Regions from separate parts of the Burkholderia sp. NLJ2 genome, predicted to be linked through region 2. Evidence: predicted binding sites of a transcription regulator. Region 2 holds the regulator's gene; the other holds the start of a gene.

Region 1 (3,536 bases), 1.4 Mb from region 2:
GCGGCCAGCGACAGTTGCCGCGCGGCCAGCCAGCCGCAGAGCTGCACGACGAGCCGCCGGGCGGCGAACAGCACGGCTTCCGCGTATTCGACACGCTCCGGCAATTCGAGCCGCACGTCGAACACGGGCGGCACCGCCATCCACGCAAGCGGCTCGACCGCATCGCCGTACGCGCGATCGAGCGCGGCCAGCAGCGCGGGGCCGCAGCGGCGCTGCAGCCCCGCGCGCGGCAGGCCGCGCAGATCGGCGAGCGTGCGGCAACCGAGGCCGTCGAACCAGCCCGCATACGGACGCGCATCGGGCAGCAGCACGCAGGGCAGACCGTCGAGCGCGCGAACCAGCGACGCAGGGGCGGCCACCCGGCGCCGGATCCGCGCGCGGGCCGAGACACGCGCGAGCAGCCACGCACCGCGCCCGGTCGGCGCGGCGGACAGGCGCGCCGCATAACCGAGCGCCGCGAGCGTCGCACGCACCTGGCGGCACAGCGACGGCAAGCCGCCGAACAGGCGCAGGCTCGGGCCGACGTCGACGATCAGCGTGGCCTCGTCGTCGAGCGCGACGCACGGCGAGAAGCGCAGCAACGCGAGCGCGACCGCGCGCAGCGCATCGGCCTCGCGCGCGGGATCGCGTTCGACGAGCTGCGTCTCGGGCGCGAGCGTCAGCACGCCGCCGCGCTTCATGCCCGCGCGCACGCCTTGCCGGCGCGCGGCCGCATCGGCGATCAGCACGACACCCTGCTCGAGCACCGCGCAGCCGGCGCCGCCGGCCGCTGCGTCAGACGGCTGCGGGGCGCACACGTCGAGCGGCAGGCGCGGCAGATGGATGCCGAGCAAGACGCGCATAACGACTCTCCACGATGGGCGACGGCAGGTCGAGCACGAGCGGCTCGCTGCGCGCGGGCCCGCGACGCTTGACGATATCGAGCGACACGCCGCCCGGCACGGGATACAGCGCGACGCGCAGCACGGCCGGCGACGGCTGCCGCGCGGCCGACAGCGGGCGCAGCATCACGAACAGCGTGTCGCCCGTGCGCGCGGCCGCGAGATGCAGGCGCCGCAGCGCATCGGGCCGCGCGTCCTGCCAGAGCAGCAGCGCGCCGCAACAGCCGGTCTTGAGCGCCTGCTCGGCGGCCCACAGCGCATCCGTGCGGCTGCCGGCGCGCAGCCACAGCAACGCGTCGGCCGGCACGCCGAGACTGGCGAGCGCGGTCGCATGCGGCGATTGCGGCGGCGCGACGAGCGCGAGCGGACGCCGAGCGCTGACGGTGCGCGCGAGCGCGGGCGCGAGCAGCCGCATCTCGCCGCAGCCCGGTTGCGCGGCCAGCAGTTCGACGAGCCCGCCGAACGGCCAGCCGCCGCCCGGCAGCTCGGCGGACAGCGGCGCGAAGCCGGTATCGATCGTGCGCGGACCGCCCCGCGCGAGCTGCGAGCCACGCCAGAGCGATGGATGAAGGGATTCGGGAGAAATGGAGGATGCGAGCATGACGCCACCCACAACTGTATGGATATACAGTATATGGCAATGCGCTCGCGTCGCACAGCGCCGGTGCGAAACCGGTTCTTGTCAGAGGAAAAACAGGGGGAAAGCCGCCGCGCCCGTCATGTTACGGCGCGCCGGATCGGGCGTGGCCGGATCGTGCCGCCCGAACGCCCGCCACCACCATCCGGCCCGCTGCGACGCACGCGCGCTGAATCGCCCCGCCGAATCGGCACGCAAACCCTCGCGCAAACCGGCACGATGCAGCCCCCCGCACCGCGCCGGCCCGCCTGCCGCCCGTCAGCCGAGCAACAACGCGTCGTCGTCGAGCTGCTCGTGACGCACCCTCTCGAACATCTGCAGCAGGTCCGGCACGTCGAGCCCCTTGCGCGCGTCGCCCGACACGTCGAGCACGACCTGCCCCTGGTGCAGCATCACCGTGCGGTCACCGTAGTCGAGCGCCTGCCGCATGCTGTGCGTGACCATCATCGTCGTCAGCTTGCTCTCGGCGACGATGCGCGCGGTCAGTTCCAGCACGAACGCGGCCGTCTTCGGGTCGAGCGCGGCCGTGTGCTCGTCGAGCAGCAGGATCCGCGACGGCCGCAGCGACGCCATCAGCAGGCTCACGGCCTGCCGCTGGCCGCCCGACAGCAGCCCGATCCGGTCGGTCAGCCGGTTCTCGAGACCGAGGTTCAAGAGCCGCAGCTTGTCGCGGAACAGCTCGCGCGACGGCCGGTCGAGCGCGGCCCGGAAGCCGCGCCGCACGCCGCGCGCCGTCGCGAGCGCCATGTTCTCCTCGATCGTCAGCGCCTCGCAGGTGCCGGCCATCGGATCCTGGAACACGCGCGCGACGAGGTGCGCGCGGTCCCACGCGGGCTGGCGCGTGACGTCCGCGCCATCGATCGAGATGCGCCCCGAATCGACACGCTGGTCGCCGCTGACCGCATTGAGGAAGGTCGACTTGCCGGCACCGTTCGAGCCGATCACCGCGACGAACTGGCCGTCGGGAATCTCGAGCGACAGCCCGCGCAGCGCGCGCGTCTCGATCGGCGTGCCGGGATTGAACGTGAGTTTCAGGTCTTGTGCGGACAGCATGTCATGCCCCTCCGTTCTTGCGCGCGAACAGCTTCTTGCGCGTCGCCGGCAGCACCAGCGCGATCGTGACGAGCGCGGCCGTCACGAGGTTCAGATCCTGCGCCTTCAGGCCGATGAATTCGCTGTTCAGCGCAAGCGCGATGAAGAAGCGGTAGACGATCGCGCCGAGCACGACGGCGAGCGTCGTCAGCACCAGCCGGCGCGCCGGCAGCAGCGTCTCGCCGATGATCACCGCGGCCAGCCCGATCACGATCGTGCCGATCCCCATCGAGATGTCCGCGCCGCCCTGCGTCTGCGCGAACAGCGCGCCGGCGAGCGCGACGAGCGCGTTCGACAGCGCCATCCCGGCGAGCGTCGCGCGGCCGGTCGCGATGCCCTGGGCACGCGCCATCCGCGGGTTCGCGCCGGTCGCGCGCATCGCGAGGCCGAGCTGCGACGAGAAGAACCAGTCGAGGCCGAGCTTCGCGACCACGACGACGATCGCGAGCAGCGCCGGGCGCAGCACGAAGTCGGGCATCCAGTCGGGCTGCAGCACGGTAAACAGCGTCGGCTCGGTGATCAGCGGCACGTTCGGCCGGCCCATGATCCGCAGGTTCACCGAATAGAGCGCGATCATCATCAGGATGCTGGCGAGCAGATCCATGATCTTCAGGCGCACGTTGAGCCAGCCGGTGATGAAGCCGGCCAGCGCGCCCGCGACGATCGCGAACGCCGTCGCGGAGAACGGGTCGTAGCCGGCCGAGATCAGCGTCGCGGCGACGGCGCCGCCGAGCGGAAAACTGCCGTCGACGGTGAGGTCGGGGAAGTTGAGGATGCGAAACGAGATCAGCACCCCGAGGGCGACGAGACTGAAGATCAGGCCGATCTCCAGCGCGCCCAGAAACGAGAACAGAGACATGATGGGGAAATCCTGTTGCTTCCCGGCCGGACGTGTACGGCCGGGTGAAGCGAACGGGCGGCCCCGG
Region 2 (3,536 bases):
GCACGATGCGATGCATGTGCGCACCGATCGTGCACCGCATCATCGCGCACGCGCCGAGCGGGGCGAATCAGCGTTTTCCATCCCTTGCGTCCTGAATTGCGGCGCACCATGATGAATGCGTAGGCTCGTTGTCGCGATAGGGAGGTTTCATGGCTAGCTACAACAAGATTTTGCTGTGTTACGACGGCTCGCTCGAAGGGCGCAAGGCACTGCGTTGCGGCGCCAATCTGGCAATGGACCTGAAGGCCGAAACGCACTTGCTGTCGGTCGTCGACATGCGATCGAGCATTGCGCAAAGCGCAGGGCTGCTGACCGATGTCGCGTGTGGCCGCTTCGAGGAAACCGCGCGCGAAATCCTGCAGGAAGGCGTGAACTGGCTGCGCGAGCGCGGCGTGCAGGCCGAAGGCCATTTTGCGTTCGGTTACCCGATCGACGAAATCGCGAATCTCGCGTCGGAGCTGAAGGTCGACCTCGTCGTCGTCGGCCACCGGTGCCGCAGCGGGCTGTCGAGATGGTGGATGGGGTCGGGCAATACGCAACTGCTCGATCGCGTGAACTGCAGCATTCTGGTTGCGTGTTCGTCGGCGGAAGAGCAGAAGGCCGAAATCGCGCGCGAGCGTGAAGCGGCCACGGCGAGCGGCAAATGATCTGATGACGCAATGACGGCCTGACCGGCGATGCGCGCCGGTCAGGCGCCGCGCCGCATCAGCGGCGCGGGCGTTGACCGCGGCCGGCTACGCATGCAGGTCGATCGCGGACAGCTTCCACGAGAACAGGCCGAAGCGGTGGAATATCGCCGCATAGCGCGTGCCGTCGGCACTGCGCTGGTAGGTCACGACGAAATCGTCGACATTCCGGTAGCCCGCGCTGGTTTGCTGCTGATGCGGCGTGTGCGTTGCATCGTTCGCGCTGGCCGGTGCGGCGGCGGCCGGCGCCGGCGATGACGCAGCCGCGGCGGCTGCGTTGCTGCCCGGAACGGCTGCGCTCGCCGGAGCCGGATTGGCGGGTGGTGCGGCCGGTGCACTGCCCGGTGCATTGCCTTGCGGCAGATTCGACCATTCGGGCGGGCGCTCGCCCGGATTGCCGCGTGGCGGCAATCCGCTCATCAGCGCGGCCACGCCCTCCGGAGTCGCGTACGCATCGACCAGCGGGCCGATCAGCGCGGACCCGATCAACGCACCGATCACCGCGAACGGATTGTCTTTCTTCACCGCGTCGATCCGGCGCATCAACTCTTCCGTAACCTGCTGCTTCAGGCTGATGCGCAACGACGGAAAATCGACATATTCACTGATGGCCTGCGCATCGCGTGCATCGATCGCCGATTTCAGGCGACCGAGCGCGACGTACGGCGATGCGTATGCGTAGCCGATCGCCGCAATGACGGCGACGGCCAGCACGACGATCAGCAGTGGCTTGAGCCGCCATGTGCGGCCCGAGGATCCAGTCACGTTGCCTCCGGTGCGGGAATGCTCCGCAATCAGAGACCGCCTTGCGCGGCCGATCGTTCCTCCGCGATGCAGTGATCGATCATCCGGCACACGGCATCGATCGTGCCGACCATGATCAGGCGCGACCGGCCGTGATAGACGCGCACCGGGGCGCGGCGCGCGGGTTCCGCATGATTCAGGCCGGCGTTCAGCGATACCCGCGCGAAAGCGGGGAGCGCCGATGGCAGCAGGGACGCCTGCCGTTCGACTGCGACTTCTTCTTTCACAGGCGCTGCCGCGGACAGCGGCGCGCAAGGCGTGCGGCCGCGCAGATGACGCAGGCGACCGAATTGACGGAAAGGCAGCAGGCGGGCAAGGCGTTCCATGATGTTCTCCTAAGCGAGACGGAATGTCAGAGTTCGCCCGAGCGGATCAGCCCGACGGCGATGCCTTCCAGCGCGAATTCCGCGCTGCCGGCCTTGACGAAGATGTTTTCGTAATCCGGGTTCTCCGCGATCAGCTCGAGACCGCCCGGCCGGCGCATCAGGCGCTTGACCGTGACGTCGTCGCCGAGACGCGCGACGATGATCTGGCCGTCCTTTGCCTCCGTGCGCTTCTGCACGGCGAGGAGGTCGCCATCGAGAATGCCGGCATCGCGCATCGACAGGCCGCGCACCTTCAGCAGGTAATCGGGCTTGCTGGAGAACAGCGCGGGATCGCACGCGTAATGCTGCGAGATGTGCTCCTGCGCGAGGATCGGGCTACCGGCCGCGACGCGGCCGACGAGCGGCAGCGACAGTTGCATCAGGCTGGCGTGCGGCAGCGTGAACTGGTGCGGGGAATCTTCGAGGCCGAGCAGGCGGATGCCGCGCGATGCGCCGGCGGCCAGCTCGATCACGCCCTTGCGCGCCAGTGCGCGCAGATGCTCCTCGGCCGCATTCGGCGAGCTGAAGCCCAGTTCGGCCGCGATCTCGGCACGGGTGGGCGGGAATCCGGAGCGCTCGATCGCGCGACGGATCAAGTCGAACACTTGCTGCTGACGGGCGGTGAGTTTGGTCATGGCTCAACTGTATGGATAGACAGTGAGCTGTATTTTTATACAGTACTTCGCGAATTTCAAGTGTTACTTGAGGTTCGACGCGATCACGCCGGTTCCGGCGTGATTTCGTGACGTTCGGACGCCGGTTCATCTGCCGCAACCGTCCATCCCGTATGCGTTAGCACTTTTGAGTATTAAAAAATGAAGAACGATTATTTTTAATCATGTAACCCGTTCGTTAGACTGGCCCGACATCGCAATACCGACAACACTGGAGAACCAAGGATGGCGAAGCGCAATACGGGGCTGGTGGGCGGAGTGGGCCGCCTGATCGCAACACTCGCGCTGGGCGCGGCGGCGACGCTGGGCGTTGCGACGCACGCGCAGGCCGATACGACCTTCCTGAACGTGTCGTACGACCCGACGCGCGAGCTGTATCAGGATTTCAACCAGGCGTTCGGCAAGGAGTGGAAGGCGAAGACGGGCGAGACCGTCAACTTCAAGCAGTCGCACGGCGGCTCGGGCGCGCAGGCGCGCTCGGTGCTCGACGGCCTGCAGGCCGACGTCGTCACGCTGGCGCTCGCGTACGACATCGACGCGCTCGCGAACAAGGGGCTCGTCAACAAGGACTGGCAGAAGCGCCTGCCCGACAACGCGTCGCCGTACACGTCGACGATCGTGTTCCTCGTGCGCAAGGGCAATCCGAAGGGGATCAAGGATTGGGACGACCTGACCAAGCCGGGCATCTCGATCGTCACGCCGAACCCGAAGACGTCGGGCGGCGCGCGCTGGAACTACCTGGCCGCGTGGGCATATGCGGTGCACAAGCCGGGCGGCAACGAGCAGACGGCGAAGGAATTCGTCACGAAGCTGTACAAGAACGCGGGCGTGCTCGATTCCGGCGCGCGCGGCGCGACCACGAGCTTCGTGCAGCGCGGGATCGGCGACGTGCTGATCGCATGGGAAAACGAGGCATTCCTGTCGGTCAAGGAGTTCGGCACCGACAAGTTCGAGATCGTCGTGCCGTCGGTGAGCATCCTGGCCGAGCCGCCCGTCGCGGTGGTCGA

Evidence for each region. Region 2 encodes LexA, which represses DNA repair genes until DNA is damaged. Its sites were predicted from a motif close to ACTGTATNNNNATACAGT; they were not measured.
Region 1: the regulator LexA is predicted to act here: its motif matches at 1,496-1,513, upstream of imuA (translesion DNA synthesis-associated protein ImuA).

Annotation. Positions count from the first base shown of each region.
Region 1 covers NZ_CP137808.1:3,206,929-3,210,464, forward strand. The annotation lists gene R9B84_RS14760 (Y-family DNA polymerase) at 1-842, opposite strand, end outside; gene imuA (translesion DNA synthesis-associated protein ImuA) at 775-1,482, opposite strand; gene R9B84_RS14770 (ABC transporter ATP-binding protein) at 1,777-2,571, opposite strand; gene R9B84_RS14775 (ABC transporter permease) at 2,573-3,469, opposite strand.
Region 2 covers NZ_CP137808.1:1,759,097-1,762,632, forward strand. The annotation lists gene R9B84_RS08125 (universal stress protein) at 150-647, shown strand; gene R9B84_RS08130 (DUF2939 domain-containing protein) at 735-1,451, opposite strand; gene R9B84_RS08135 (hypothetical protein) at 1,481-1,816, opposite strand; gene lexA (transcriptional repressor LexA) at 1,843-2,490, opposite strand; gene R9B84_RS08145 (sulfate ABC transporter substrate-binding protein) at 2,755-3,536, shown strand, end outside.